Regions from separate parts of the Streptomyces sp. IBSBF 3136 genome, predicted to be linked through region 1. Evidence: riboswitches for the same ligand, from Rfam matches in the RefSeq annotation. Region 1 holds a riboswitch; the other holds the start of a gene.

Region 1 (7,504 bases):
TGAGCGGCGGCTACACCGACAACGGCGGCAACGGTTACACCGACGACATCGGCACCTACACCATCGACTCCGCGCAGAACGTCCAGACCTTCACCTGGCTCAAGGACGAGCTGGTCGACAAGGGCCTGACCGGCCCGGTCGCGCCCGGCAGGCTCAACCGCGCGGACGCCTTCAACGCCTTCGCCGACGGCCGCGTCGGCATGCTCAACGGGCATCCCGCGCTGATCCAGCAGGCCGCCAGGAAGGGCGTGCGCTTCGGCATGGTCCCGATGCCGGGCCGCGACGGCACGGCCAAGGCGTCGATGGGTGTCGCCGACTGGATGATGGGCTTCAAGCAGAACGGGCACGCCGCAGAGATCGGCGACTTCCTCGACTACGTCTACGAGCGGAAGAACGTCCTCGACTTCTCCCGCGCCTACGGACTGCTCCCGGTCACCGACTCGGCGTCCACCGCGATGTCCCAGTCCGACGTGGCCGCGGACAAGAGCCTGCGCCCCTTCCTCGACCAGCTCCCCACCTCCCAGCTGTACCCCGTCGGCAAGACCTCCTGGGCCGCCGTCAGCGCGGCCGTCAAGAAGGACATCGGCCAGGCGGTCGCGCCCGGCGGCAGCCCCGCCGGGGTCCTGACCCGCCTGCAGTCGGCGGCGACGGCGGCCGACAGCAGCGACGCGAGCTGAGCCGGCTGTCGGTGCCCGGCGCTACGGTGGCCCCCATGGAACTGGGCAGCCGCGAGAAGGCCATCCTCGCGCTGGAGCGCCGGGGCTTCACCGGCCCCGGCGCCAAGGAACGGGCGATACGCGAGGAACTGGGCCTGGCGCCGGTGCGCTACTACCAGCTCCTCAACGCGCTGCTGGACGACGAGCGCGCGCTGGCGCTCGACCCCGTGACCGTGAACCGGCTGCGCCGGGTGCGCGAGGCACGACGGTCCGAGCGCTGACCTTCCCCGGACCAGGCGTGACCTCGGCCCCCGCTGGATAGTGTCGCTGTATGGACCTTCTGCCGACCCCGGCGACCCAGGCCGGACGGGACGGGCTCGCCGCGCTGCTCTCCAGAGCGCACACCGCGGTGATCGGCCTCGACTTCGACGGCACGCTCGCCCCCATCGTGGCCGACCCCGAACAGGCCCGCGCCCACCCGGACGCCGTGCCCGCGCTCGCCGCGCTCGCCCCGCGGGTCGCCTCCGTCGCCGTGGTGACCGGCAGACCGGCCGCCGTCGCGGTGCGGCACGGCGGCTTCGCGGACGTGCCCGGCCTTGAACACCTCGTCGTCCTCGGCCACTACGGCGCCGAGCGCTGGCAGGCCTCGACCGGCGAGCTGACCGCCCCGCCGGCGCACCCCGGCGTGGCCGCCGTCCGCGCCGAGCTGCCGGGCCTGCTGGAGCGGGTCGGCGCCGGGCAGGGCATCTGGATCGAGGAGAAGGGGCGCGCGGTCGCCGTGCACACCCGCCGTGCCGACGACCCCCAGGCCGCCTTCGAGGCCCTGCGCGTCCCCCTCACCGACCTCGCCACCCGGCACGGCCTGATCGTGGAGCCCGGCCGGCTGGTCCTGGAACTGCGCCCGCCCGGCATGGACAAGGGCGTGGCCCTGCTCGACCACGTCCGCGCCACCGGCGCGGGAGCCGTCCTCTACGCCGGTGACGACCTCGGCGACCTCCCCGCCTTCGCGGCGGTCGAGAAACTCCGCTCCGACGGCGTACCCGGCGTGCTGGTGTGCAGCGGCAGCGCGGAGGTCACCGAACTGGCCGAGCGGGCGGACCTCGTCGTGGACGGGCCCGAAGGCGTCGTGGGACTGCTGCGCGGGCTGGCGGCCCGGCTCGGCTGACTCAGCCGTCCAGGGCCGCCAGCTGATCCAGGAACCAGCGGGTGGGCGGCAGCGCGGTGGCCGCGGCCGCGAGCCGCTTGGAGCGCTCCGCCCGCTCGCCCGCCGGCAGGGTCAGCGCCTCGTGCAGGGCGCGCGCCGTCCCCCCGATGTCGTACGGGTTCACCACGATCGCGCTCTCGCCCAGCTCCTCGTACGCCCCGGCCTCGCGGGACAGCACCAGGGCACAGCCCTCGTCGGAGACGACCGGCACCTCCTTGGCGACCAGGTTCATGCCGTCCCGGATGGGGTTGACCAGGGCGACGTCGGCCAGCCGGTACGCGGCCAGGGAGCGCGCGAAGTCGTCCTTCACGTGCAGCACCACCGGGGTCCAGCCGGGCGTGCCGAACGTCGCGTTGATCTCCTCCGCGACCCGCTGAACCTCGGCGGTGTAGGCCCGGTAGACGGCGAGGTCCTGCCGGGACGGGTAGGCGAACGCCACGTGCACCACCCGTTCGCGCCACTCGGGGTGGTCCTCCAGCAGCTCCCGGTACGCCAGCAGGCCGCGCACGATGTTCTTGGACAGCTCGGTGCGGTCCACCCGGACGATCGTCCGGCGCCCCTCGCCGATCTCCGCGCGCAACGCGGCCATCCGTTCGCCCACGTCCGCGCGGTGCGCCCGCTCGCGCAGGAAGTCCGCGTCCGCCCCGAGACCGTGCACCCCGATCCGGGTCCCGGCCGGGACGCCGGACTCGAGGACCGTCCGGCAGCAGTCGGTGAACGCGTCCGCCCATCGCCGGGTCAGGAACGCCGCCCGGTCCGCGCCGAGGATGCCCTCCAGCAGCTCGGTCGCGATGTCGTCGGGCAGCAGCCGGAAGTAGTCCGGCGGGGCCCACGGGGTGTGCGAGAAATGTCCGATGCGCAGGTCGGGGCGGAGCTCGCGGAGCATCCGGGGGGCGAGGGCCAGGTGGTAGTCCTGGATCAGCACCGCGGCGCCCGGTGCCGCCTCCTCGGCCAGCGCCCGCGCGAACGCCTCGTTGTACGCCCGGTACGACGCCCACTGCCGTCGGAAACCGGCGTCGAAGACCGGCTCCAGCGGGGTCTGGTACAGCATGTGGTGTACGAACCACAGCACCGAGTTGGCGATGCCGTTGTAGGCGTCGGCGAACACGGCGGCGTCGATGTCGAGCATCCGCACCCGTTGCCCGCCGGTGTCCTCCACCGGCAGCAGTCCGCCGTCCGCCCGCCGCACCGCCTCCCGGTCGCCGTCGCCCAGCGCGGCGCACACCCACACCGCACTGGCCTCGGAGCCGATGGCCGACAGGCCCGAGACCAGGCCGCCACCGCCCCGTTTGGCGTGCAGTGAGCCGCCCGCGCCGTCGGGGCGCACCTCGTACGAAACCGGTCCGCGATTGGACGCGACCAGCACCTCAGCACCGTGCCTGGAAGCCATAAGCCTCAACCTAGCCCGGCCCGGAAACGCTCAAACGTACGTACCGCCCCGTCGGTTGCGGCGGGGTCCGGATACAGCCGTCCGGCCACCACGCGTTCACGCCACCCGGCGGTGCGTGTACTCCGCGATCTCCGCCATCGGCGGCCGCTCCTCGGTGTCCACCGAGTAGGTGCGCGGCTCGAACCCGTCCGCGCCCCGCTCGAACTGGGTCAGGGACGGGCGGACCAGGTGCCCGCGGGCCAGCCGCAGCTGCGCCGTGCGGTAGATCGCGGCGGCCATCCTGCCCAGCGCCTGACCGTCCTGGTGGCGGTGCTTGCGCACGCCCACGTCGACCTGGGCCAGTGCGTCCAGGCCCACCAGGTGCAGCGCGTCCACCAGCATGCCCAGCTCCACGCCGTACCCGACCGGGAACGGCAACCGCTCCAGCAGCGAGCGGCGGGCCGCGTACTCGCCGCCCAGCGGCTGCACGAAGCCGGCCAGCTGCGGCCAGTGCATGTTCAGCAGCGGGCGGGCCATCAGCTCGGTGACCCGGCCGCCCTGCCCCGCCGTCCGGCCGCCGCCGGGCCCCTCGGGACCGGTGAGCAGCGGACGGTCGTACATGGCCTTGACCAGGTCGACGTCCGGGTCGGTGAGCAGCGGGCCGACGATCCCGGACACGAAGTCGGAGGAGAACTCCCGCAGGTCGGCGTCGACGAAGCAGACGATGTCGCCGCCGGTCACCAGCAGGGAACGCCACAGCACCTCGCCCTTGCCGGGGACGGCGGGGATGCGCGGCAGTATGTCGTCGCGGTGGACGACCCGCGCGCCCGCGGCGGCGGCCACCTCGGAGGTGCGGTCGGTGGACCCGGAGTCGACGACGACGATCTCGTCGACCAGCGGGAGGCGCTCCACGAGGTCGCGGCGGATCACCGCGACGATGTCGCCGACCGTCTCCTCCTCGTCCAGTGCGGGCAGCACGACGGAGACCGTCTGGCCCGTGCGCTGCTTGGCGGCCAGGATCCTGTGCGGCGAGCGGTCGGTCACGGACCAGGAGCGCGTGCTCAGCCAACGCTCGACTTCTTCCAGCACGTCGGTGGCTCCTCACTGTTGTCTCGCGGTTCGGACGACTATCTCAACTGTCCTGGCCTTCGGTTACAGTCTTGAACAACGCCGATGACCATCGCATGTCGGGGATCACCGGCGCCGACAACCACATACAGCTCATCCAGAGGGGCAGAGGGAAACGGCCCGATGAAGCCCCGGCAACCCTCCAGTCGGTACTCGTAGACCAGACCTGATCTGACCGTCTCCGCGAGGCTCCCGGCTAGGGAAGGTGCCAAATCCGTCTCACGGCGAAGTGCGTCGTGAGGAAGATGAGGAGAAAGGGCCTCGCCTCCATGGCTGCGCAGACAGTTGCAAGCACCAGCAATCCCGCCGTCGATCTCGGTCCCGCCGCCGCCCTGAGCTGTCGCGAGTGCGGCCACCGGGTACCCCTCGGGCCGGTGTTCGCCTGCGAGGAGTGTTTCGGTCCGCTGGAGATCGCCTACGACTTCTCCGCGTACGACACCGAGGAACTGCGCCGGCGCATCGAGTCCGGCCCCGCGAACATCTGGCGCTACGCGCCCCTGCTGCCCGTCCCCGCCGACGTGGCCGACAAGCCCAACATCAACCCGGGCTGGACCAAGCTCGTCAAGGCCGACAACCTGGCGCGCGAGCTGGGCGTCACCGGCGGTCTGTACGTGAAGGACGACTCCGGCAACCCGACCCACTCCTTCAAGGACCGGGTCGTCGCCCAGGCGCTGGAGGCCGCGCGCGCCTTCGGCTTCAGCACCCTCTCCTGCTCCTCCACCGGCAACCTGGCCGGCGCCGTCGGCGCCGCCGCCGCGCGGGCCGGCTTCCGCTCCTGCGTGTTCATCCCGCACGACCTGGAGCAGGGCAAGGTCGTCATGGCCGCGGTGTACGGCGGCGAGCTCGTCGGCATCGAGGGCAACTACGACGACGTGAACCGTTTCTGCTCCGAGCTGATCGGCGACCCGGCCGGCGAGGGCTGGGGTTTCGTGAACGTCAACCTGCGCCCGTACTACGCGGAGGGCTCCAAGACCCTCGCGTACGAGATCTGCGAGCAGCTCGGCTGGCGGCTCCCGGACCAGATCGTCGTCCCGATCGCCTCCGGCTCCCAGCTCACGAAGATCGACAAGGGGCTGCAGGAGCTGATCAAGCTGGGTCTGGTGGAGGACCGGCCGTACAAGATCTTCGGTGCCCAGGCCGAGGGCTGCTCGCCGGTGTCGACCGCCTACAAGGCGGGTCACGACGTCGTGCGGCCGCAGAAGCCGAACACCATCGCCAAGTCCCTGGCCATCGGCAACCCGGCCGACGGGCCGTACGTCCTGGACATCGCGCGCCGCACCGGCGGTGCGGTGGAGGACGTGACGGACGAGGAGGTCGTGGACGCCATCAAGCTGCTGGCCCGCACCGAGGGCATCTTCGCGGAGACGGCGGGCGGCGTGACCGTCGGGGTCGCCCGCAAGCTGCTCAAGGAGGGGGTCCTGGACCCGGCGAAGACCACCGTCGTGCTCAACACCGGCGACGGCCTCAAGACCCTCGACGCGGTGGCCGGCACCGGCCTGACCGCCACCATCCGCCCGACCCTGGACTCCTTCCGAGAGGCTGGCCTCGCATGAGCGTGACCGTTCGCATCCCCACCATCCTGCGCACCTACACGGGTGGCCGGGCCGAGGTCGCCGCCGAGGGCGCGACCCTCGCCGAGGTCATCGAGAGCCTGGAGAAGAACCACACCGGCATCGCCGCCCGGGTGCTGGACGACCAGGGCAAGCTGCGCCGCTTCGTGAACGTCTACGTCAACGACGACGACGTCCGCTTCGAGCAGGGGCTGCAGACCGCCACCCCCGACGGCGCCGGTGTCTCCATCATTCCGGCGGTCGCCGGCGGCTGACATTACCTTCGGTAATCGCGGTTACCGATCGTTCATGGAATGGCCTCCTCCGCGAGAGAAACGGAGGGGGCCATTCTGAGTGATTGAGCGCGGTAGAGTTGGGGAACGCGTTCCGGGCCCGCGGGTCGAGAGCCCCGGAATCATGCCGTACGCCCGACGAGAAATGGCCAAAGTGCGTGGGTTCTTTGCGGCTTTTGAGCCATTTGTGGGGCCCGAATTGCCCTGAATTCGCCTGAATTCTCGCCAGATTCCGGATCGGGCGCGTCCAGAATTCTCGTCCGATTGACCTGTTGCAGACGGCAGTTGGACAGATACATTCAGCCGCGGTCGACGCGTTCCGGCGCACGCCCCCGATCAATGGGGGGTGAGGTCTGACCCGGGTCCGCGAAGTGTGGATCTGTGCAAGGGCCAGTAATAGGGGAGTTAGGCATGGCTCAGGGCACCGTCAAGTGGTTCAACGCGGAGAAGGGCTACGGCTTCATCGCGGTCGACGGTGGTGCGGACGTCTTCGTCCACTACAGCGCGATTCAGATGGACGGCTACCGCACCCTGGAAGAGGGCCAGCGGGTCGAGTTCGAGATCTCGCAGGGCCAGAAGGGCCCGCAGGCCGACATGGTTCGCGTCACCGCCTGAACGTTCTTCACGCGAAGGGCCCACACCTCGTCCGGGGTGTGGGCCCTTCGTCCTGTTCGCCCCGGGCTGATCCCCCCGAGGCGCTTGCACTCGCCATGCCCGAGTGCTAATCATTGGCGTTAGCACTCTGAAGGTGAGAGTGACAACGAAGGACCGGGTCGGTGAGGCCCGCAGGCCAAGTGGTGCAAGGAACCACGGGGCCGGCGAGCCGTCCGTCGCGGGCGCGGGCGCGGTCCGAAGGAATCACCCCCAGTCCTGGAGGGACCACTTCACATGGCCAAGATCATCGCGTTCGACGAGGAGGCGCGGCGCGGCCTCGAGCGCGGCATGAACCAGCTCGCGGACGCCGTCAAGGTGACGCTCGGCCCCAAGGGCCGCAACGTCGTCCTCGAGAAGAAGTGGGGCGCCCCCACGATCACCAACGACGGTGTCTCCATCGCCAAGGAGATCGAGCTCGAGGACCCGTACGAGAAGATCGGCGCCGAGCTGGTCAAGGAAGTCGCCAAGAAGACGGACGACGTCGCCGGTGACGGTACGACCACCGCGACCGTGCTCGCCCAGGCCCTGGTCAAGGAGGGCCTGCGCAACGTCGCCGCCGGTGCCAACCCGATGGCCCTGAAGCGCGGTATCGAGAAGGCCGTCGAGGCCGTCTCCGCCGCCCTGCTGGAGCAGGCGAAGGACGTGGAGAC
Region 2 (7,504 bases), on a different contig from region 1:
CGGCGGCAGGGCGAGTTCGCGCCTGAGGCCCTGGGCGGCGTCCAGCAGGGTGTCCAGCAGCAGCCGTACCCGCATGTCCTCGACGCTGCGGCCCTCGCGGACCGCCCGGCGGGTGGCCTCCAGCGCCGCCTCGGCCTCGCCGAGGCGTGCCTTGAGCCGTCTGCTCTCGCTCTCCGCGACCGACACCTGCGCGGCCCCCTCGGCGCGCACGGCGTCGATCTCGCCGTGCACCCTGCGCAGGGCCGCCTCGCCGCGCTTGACGTCACTGAGGGCCGCCCGGAGCTTGCGGTGCAGCGCCTCCGCCTCCCGCTTCGCCGACTCCAGTTCGGCGCGCAGCCGTTCGGTCTCGGTCCGGGTCTGCTCCCGGGACCGGTCCAGTTCCGCGCGCATCCGCTCCAGTTCGGCCCGGCTCTCCTCGTCGGCCCGCTCGGCGTCCGCGCGCTGGGCCTCCTCGCCGGCCGCGGTGACCAGCTTCACCCAGCCCGCCGGGCGCAGAACATAGGCCGCGGCCGCCACGTCGAGCGGATCCGCGGCCGGGGGCGGCGAGCCGGAGTCGAGGGCGCCGGAGAGCTCCGGCTGCGCCTCTCTGAGCTTCTCCCCGATCCGCTGCCGGAACAGCGCCTCGGTCTCCAGCGCGGCCGCCATCGCGTTCCCGGCGAACTTCGCCCGCCGGGTCGGGGTGAAGCGGGCGTACTGTCTGAGCTGGGCGGGCAGTTCCGCCATCGTCAGGCCGCCGAAGCCGTCCGAGACGATCTGCACGACCCGCCGGCGCACACCGTCGGGCAGCGGACGGTCAAGCACCTCAGCGGTGCCGTCGCCCGGCCCCCCGCCTGCGGTCTCCACCATCCGTCACACCCCAATACCTGTACGGGGCCCGCTCCGCTCAGGAGCCGGCGCCCGGCCTGTCCACGAGTTCCACCTGGTCCACCGCGTTGCACCAGCGGCAGCGGACCGACTCGATGGTCTCACTGACCACCTCGCGCTCCTCCACGTTCGGCTCGCCCGCGAGGTCGAGGTGGACGTACTCGACGACCTTCGACGAGCGGGTGACGTCGAAGCGGGTCAGATTGCCGCAGAGGGTGCAGCGCCATCGCGTCGTGGCGGTCGGCAGGGGAACCGTCATCGTGCCTGTTCGCTTCCTTCTCGGGTCGGTCCGCGCCGCTCCACGACGCGTGTGGCTCGTAACCCTACGGCCTGCCGGGTCCTCGCCGCCCGTCCGTCCACGGCGGCGAGGCGGTCTGTCAGGCTGCGTCCCGTTACGTCATGCTCTGTAGTCATGATCAGCACGTGGGGCACGGCGGCCGGCAGGACACTCAGGGCGGTCCGGGGCGCCTCCGCACCCACCACGTACACCCTCATCGTCCTGTGTTCCCTGCTCTTCGTCCTCGGACCGGCCTCGGGGCTGACGGTGGCCTACGGCGCCGGGGACGCCCTGCTCGCCGCGCAGCGGGCGTACTTCCGGCACTGGGGCGTGGTGCCGGCCGACCTGTTCCACCGCCCGGTCCGGGAGGCGCTCACCCCGGCCACCGCACTGTTCGTGCACGGCAGCTGGGTGCATCTGCTCGGCAACATGCTCTTCCTCTTCGTCTTCGGGATCATGACCGAGGAACGGATGGGCCGGGTCGAGTTCACCCTCTTCTACGTCGGCTGCGGATATCTGGCCCTGCTGGGCTACGCGGCCGCCAACGCCGCCTCCGAGCAGTCGCTGGTGGGCGCCTCCGGGGCGATCTCGGCGGTCCTCGGAGCGTTCCTCTACCTTTTCCCCCGCGCCCGTGTGACCAGTCTCCTCCCCTTCCTGTTCTTCCTGCCGATGCGCTTCCCGGCCTGGGTGGTGCTGCCGTTCTGGGCGGCGCTGCAGTGGCTCGCGGCGGGCAGCTCCGGCTCGGGGCCCGGGGTGGCCTATCTCGCCCACCTGGTCGGCTTCGGCCTCGGCTTCGGCTACGCGTGGCTGCGCTACGGACGGGAGCGGGGCCGGGGCAGGGGCTCCGCGGCGGCGGTGGTGGCGGACGGAGGGGCGACTAGAGTGAAGTCCGCAGCGGCTCCGGCACCTGAGGGAGAGAACCAGTCGTGATCACCGCGATCGTCCTGATCAAGACCAGCGTGGACCGGATCCCCGAGATCGCGGAGCAGATCGCCTCGCTGGACAGCGTCAGCGAGGTCTTCTCCGTCACGGGCACCTACGACCTGATCGCCATGGTCCGGGTGGGGCAGCACGAGGACCTCGCCGAGGTCATCCCCGGCCGGATCAGCAAGATCCCCGGCGTCGAGGGCACCGACACGCATGTCGCGTTCCGCACCTACTCACAGCACGACCTGGAGGCCGCGTTCGCGATCGGGCTGGACAACTAGCCCGTCACGCCGACAGGGGCAGGGGGGCGGGCGCGGCCGCCCCCCTGCCCCGCTCGCCCGGAGCCGTCAGACGGCCGGGACGCAGCGGCCGTCCTCGGTGCGGTACCGCCACTTGGCGCCGTCCCTGACCAGTTCGCGGACCGCCCGCACGAAACGCTCGACGTGCTCGTCCGGGGTGCCCGCGCCGAAGCTGACCCGGATGGCGTTCAGGGACTTCTCGCCCGGCGCGGCCTCGGGGGCGCCGCACTCGCCCTGGGTCCCCGGGTCGGCGCCCAGCAGGGTGCGTACCAGCGGGTGGGCGCAGAACAGGCCGTCGCGGACGCCGATGCCGTACTCGGCGGAGAGCGCGGCGGCGAAGTGGGAGCTGTTCCAGCCCTCGACGACGAAGGAGATCACGCCGACGCGCGGGGCGTCGTCGCCGAAGAGGGAGAGGATCCTGACCTGCGGCACCTCGGCCAGGCCCGCGCGGACCGTGTCGATCAGGTGCTGCTCGCGGGCGACCAGGGTGTCGAAGCCGGCCTCGGTGAGCGCCTTGCAGGCGGAGGCGATGGAGTAGGCGCCGATGACGTTCGGCGAGCCGGCCTCGTGCCGGGCGGCGCTCTCGTGCCACTCCACGGCCACTCCCCCGTCCTCGCGCCGGCTGACCTTGCGGCTGGCGCCGCCGCCCGCGAGGTAGGGGGCGGCCGCGGCCAGCCAGTCGGCGCGCCCCGCCAGTACGCCGGAGCCGAACGGGGCGTACAGCTTGTGGCCGGAGAAGGCGACCCAGTCCACGTCCAGTTCCCGTACCGACACCGGGTGGTGCGGCGCGAGCTGGGCGGCGTCCAGCACGATCCGGGCTCCGTGCGCGTGGGCCGCGGCGGCCAGCTCGCGCACCGGCCACAGCTCGCCGGTCACGTTGGAGGCGCCGGTGACGCAGACCAGGGCCGGGCCCTGGGGCGCACGGTCGGCCAGCGCCCGCTCCAGGGTCTTGACGGCCTGCCGCGGGGTGCGCGGGGCGTCGAGGAAGGTGACCTGGGCGTCCCGCCAGGGCAGCAGGGAGGCGTGGTGCTCGGTCTCGAAGACGAAGACCTGGCAGTCGGCCGGGAGGGCGCGGGCGAGCAGGTTCAGCGAGTCCGTGGTCGACCGGGTGAAGACCACCTGGTCGGCCGGACGGCAGTCGAGGAACTCGGCGACCGTGCGGCGGGCGTTCTCGAACAGGTCGGTGGAGAGCTGCGAGAGGTAGCCGGCCCCGCGGTGGACGCTGCCGTAGTACGGCGCGTAGGCGGCCACGTCGTCCCAGACGCGCTGGAGGGCGGGGGCGCTGGCCGCGTAGTCGAGCGCGGCGTAGGTGACCTCGCCACCGGTGACGAGCGGGACGGTGACATCCCGTCCCAGAACGGGCAGCGGGGCACAAACGGACTGGTCGGCGGCAGCGGTGAGGACAGACATGGGGAGCTCCCGTGAGGACGTACGGCGCGGCGCGTACGGAAGGAAAGAAGAAGGGTGTGCGGAGGCGGGGCTCGGCGGCCCTATCGCATTCGCTTGCTCACGGAAGGCTCCTCGACGACCAGGACCCCTGGTTTCTCGAGGGGTCCGCGCTTGCCGCGGACCTCGCTGCCCACGACCTGGTCCTCACCCGGGGCACCCCGCCACGGACGGAGGGTTGCCGGACAGTCGGCCGGGGCCTCATGACTGTCACTCATGACCTGGTACGGGAACGTACGCGAAGTGATCGGCGCCCCGCAACCCGAGTCCGGATCGCGGGACGCCGACCGGTCGCCTCCGGACAGGCCCTAGGAGGCGTTGCTGGCGGCCACCCACCGCTCCAGCGTCCGCTTGGCGGCGCCGGAGTCGAGGGACTCGGCGGCCTTCGCCATGCCGGCGCGCAGCTGGTCCGCCAGAGGCGCGTCGCCCGGCGTGAGGGCGACCAGGGCCGCCGCCGAGTTCAGCAGCACGGCGTCCCGGACGGGGCCCCGCTCGCCGTCCAGCAGGCGCCGGGCGACCTCGGCGTTGTACGCCGCGTCGGCGCCGCGCAGCGCTTCCACGGGGACGAGGTCGATGCCGACGTCCCGGGGGTCGAAGCGCTCCTCGGCGACCTTGCCGTCGCGGACCACCCACACCCGGGAGGTGGACGTGGTCGTCAGCTCGTCCAGGCCGTCGTCGCCCCGGAACACCAGGGAGGAGTTGCCGCGCTCGGCGAGCACCCCGGCCACGATCGGCGCCATGCGCGGGTCGGCGACCCCGACCGCCTGGGCGCGCACCTTGGCCGGGTTGGTCAGCGGGCCGAGCACGTTGAACGTGGTCCGGATGCCCAACTGGCCGCGCGCCGCGGCGACATGACGCAGCGACGGGTGGAACTTCACCGCGAAGCAGATGGTGATGCCGGCCTCGTCGGCGACCTCGGCGACCCGCTTCGGGGTGAGGTGCAGATTGATCCCGAGCTTCTCCAGCACGTCGGAGGAGCCGGAGGCGGAGGACGCGGCGCGGTTGCCGTGCTTGACCACCCGGGCTCCGGTGCCGGCGACGACGATGGACGACATCGTGGAGATGTTCACCGTCTTGGCGCCGTCACCGCCGGTCCCGACGATGTCGACGGCCGGGCCGGGCACCTCGATGACGTTGGCGTGCTCGTACATGGTCCGCACGAGGCCGGTGATCTCCTGCACCGTCTCGCCCTTGGCCCGCAGGGCCACCATGAACCCGGCGATCTGGGCGTCCGTCGCCTCCCCGCGCATGATCAGGTCCATGGCCCAGGCGGTGTCGTCGGCGCAGAGGTCGTGGCCGTCCAGCAGGCCGTTCAGCAGGACGGGCCAGGAGCGGCCCGCCGCGGTGTCGCCTCCAGCGGGGGTCACAGCGTTCATCTGACGCTCCTGGTGTCGTGAAAGAAGAGTGTGGTGCCACCCTATCCAGCCCCGGACAGGGCGAAGGGCCCCGTCCGTAAGCCGGACGGGGCCCTTCGTCGTGGCGTGGCGACGCCGGGATCAGTGGTGGCCGTGGCCGCTCGTGATCTCCTTGTACTCCTCGACGGTGGGCTTCGGGATCTGGTTGTCCCCTCCGTAGTAGGAGTGGCTGAGCTTGGCGCGCAGCTTCTCGGCGGACGTCACCTTGCGCTCGACACCGTTCTCGTCGACCGTCTCACCGATCTGGGCCGGCTCGTACTGGTGGTGAGCCGTGAGGGTGTGCAGCGCCTCCTGGCTGAGCGACTCGTGCACCTCGATGAACTCGCCGTGCGGCAGCCGCTTGATGATGCCGGTCTCGCGACCGTGCAGCACCTTGTCACGGTCGCGGCGCTGCAGACCCAGGCAGATCCGCTTGGTGGCGATGAACGCGAGGACCGGTCCGGCGAAGAAGGAGATCCGGACGAACCAGGTGACGTCGTTGATCGACAGGTGGAAGTGGGTGGCGAACAGGTCGTTGCCACCACCGACCAGGCCGACCATGTACACGGTCACCCAGGCCGCACCGAACGCGGTACGGGTCGGGGCGTTGCGCGGACGGTCCAGGATGTGGTGCTCGCGCTTGTCGCCGGTGACCCAGGACTCCAGGAACGGGTACAGCGCGATGACCGCCAGGACGAGACCGAAGAGCACCAGCGGGATGAACACGCCCAGGACGAGCGTGTGACCCCAGAAGTTGATCTCCCAGCCCGGCATGTAGCGGACCAGACCCTCGGCGAAGCCCATGTACCAGTCGGGCTGGGCGCCGGTGGACACCTGGTCGGGCCGGTAGGGGCCCATGGCCCAGATCGGGTTGATCTGGGTCACCGCGGCGATCGCCGCGATCACACCGAAGACCAGGAAGAAGAAGCCGCCCGCCTTGGCCATGTACACCGGCAGCAGCGGCATGCCGACGACGTTCTTCTCGCTCTTTCCGGGACCCGCGAACTGCGTGTGCTTGTGGTAGAAGACCAGGATCAGGTGGCCCACCATCAGGCCGAGCATGATGCCCGGCAGCAGCAGGATGTGGATCGAGTAGAACCGGGCGACGAAGTCGTGACCGGGGAACTGACCGCCGAAGAGGAAGAACGAGATGTACGTTCCGACGATCGGCATCGACAGGATGGCGCCCTCGGTGAAGCGGACACCGGTGCCGGAGAGCAGGTCGTCCGGCAGCGAGTAACCGGTGAAGCCGGTGAACATGCCGAGGACGAACAGCAGGAAGCCGAACAGCCAGTTGATCTCACGCGGCTTGCGGAACGCGCCGGTGAAGAACACGCGCATCATGTGCACGAACATGCCGGCGAGGAAGATCAGCGCGGCCCAGTGGTGGATCTGCCGGATGAGCAGACCACCGCGCACGTCGAAGGAGATGTGCAGGGTCGAGTTGAACGCCTCGGACATCAGCTGTCCCTGGAGCGGGACGTAGCTGCCGTGGTACTCCACCTCGTTCATCGACGGGTGGAAGAACAGCGTCAGATAGACACCGGTCAGGATGATGATGAGGAAGCTGTACATGCAGACTTCGCCCAGCATGAACGACCAGTGGTCGGGGAAGATCTTCCGCATGTTCGACTTCGCCAGGGAGTAGATCCCCAGCCGGCCGTCGGCCCAGTCGGCGATCCGCTCGCCGGCCGGCGCCTTGCCGCGTCGCTCGTTGTTCTCGTTGGTGCTCATCCGCGCTCCCAGAATGCAGGACCGACGGGCTCCTCGAAGTCGCCGAGCGCCTGGAGGTAACCCTCGTCGTTCACGCCGATGCGGAGCTGCGGCAGGGCGTGACCGGCGGGGCCGAAGATCACTCGGGCACCGTCGGAGAGGTCGAAGGTGGACTGGTGGCACGGGCACAGCACGTGGTGCGTCTGCTGCTCGTACAGGGAGATCGGGCAGCCGACGTGGGTGCAGATCTTCGAGAACGCGACGATGCCCTCGTGCGACCATGCCAGCTCGCGCTTGTCCTTGATGTTGTCCGGCTGGATCCGGATGATCATCAGGGCGGCCTTGGCGATCTCGTTCTGGAAGTCCTCCTGGGTCTCTTCCAGTCCCTCGGGCTTGGCGAAGGTCAGCGAACCGACGGCGACGTCCTCGGGACGCAGCGGCTGGTTCGTGTTCATGTTGACCAGCAGCTTGCCCTTGGCCCACAGGGTGTGCCGCAGGGAGGTGCCCGGCAGCGGACCGAGGTCGCGCAGCAGCATGAGGCCGGAGAGCGGCACCAGGGTGAGCGCGCCGAACATCGTGTTGCG

Evidence for each region. A riboswitch is a leader RNA that binds a small molecule or an ion and turns the genes downstream of it on or off. The one in region 1 is predicted to bind S-adenosylmethionine.
Region 2: it holds a riboswitch for S-adenosylmethionine, as region 1 does, so the genes downstream of both, V7E45_RS28015 (aminotransferase class V-fold PLP-dependent enzyme) here and thrC (threonine synthase) in region 1, are expected to answer to the same signal.

The regions. Positions count from the first base shown of each region.
Region 1 is NZ_JAJSZC010000135.1:11,580-19,083, forward strand. Features, by position in the region: gene V7E45_RS25735 (extracellular solute-binding protein) at 1-677, shown strand, start outside; gene V7E45_RS25740 (DUF3263 domain-containing protein) at 713-937, shown strand; gene otsB (trehalose-phosphatase) at 988-1,821, shown strand; gene V7E45_RS25750 (alpha,alpha-trehalose-phosphate synthase (UDP-forming)) at 1,823-3,250, opposite strand; gene V7E45_RS25755 (glucosyl-3-phosphoglycerate synthase) at 3,347-4,318, opposite strand; SAM riboswitch class I at 4,448-4,609, shown strand; gene thrC (threonine synthase) at 4,627-5,910, shown strand; gene V7E45_RS25765 (MoaD/ThiS family protein) at 5,907-6,182, shown strand; gene V7E45_RS25770 (cold-shock protein) at 6,612-6,815, shown strand; gene groL (chaperonin GroEL) at 7,089-7,504, shown strand, end outside.
Region 2 is NZ_JAJSZC010000159.1:5,891-13,394, forward strand. Features, by position in the region: gene V7E45_RS27995 (NYN domain-containing protein) at 1-846, opposite strand, end outside; gene V7E45_RS28000 (hypothetical protein) at 884-1,123, opposite strand; gene V7E45_RS28005 (rhomboid family intramembrane serine protease) at 1,277-2,071, shown strand; gene V7E45_RS28010 (Lrp/AsnC family transcriptional regulator) at 2,068-2,349, shown strand; gene V7E45_RS28015 (aminotransferase class V-fold PLP-dependent enzyme) at 2,416-3,777, opposite strand; SAM riboswitch class IV at 3,919-4,035, opposite strand; gene trpD (anthranilate phosphoribosyltransferase) at 4,122-5,189, opposite strand; gene qcrB (cytochrome bc1 complex cytochrome b subunit) at 5,310-6,941, opposite strand; gene qcrA (cytochrome bc1 complex Rieske iron-sulfur subunit) at 6,938-7,504, opposite strand, start outside.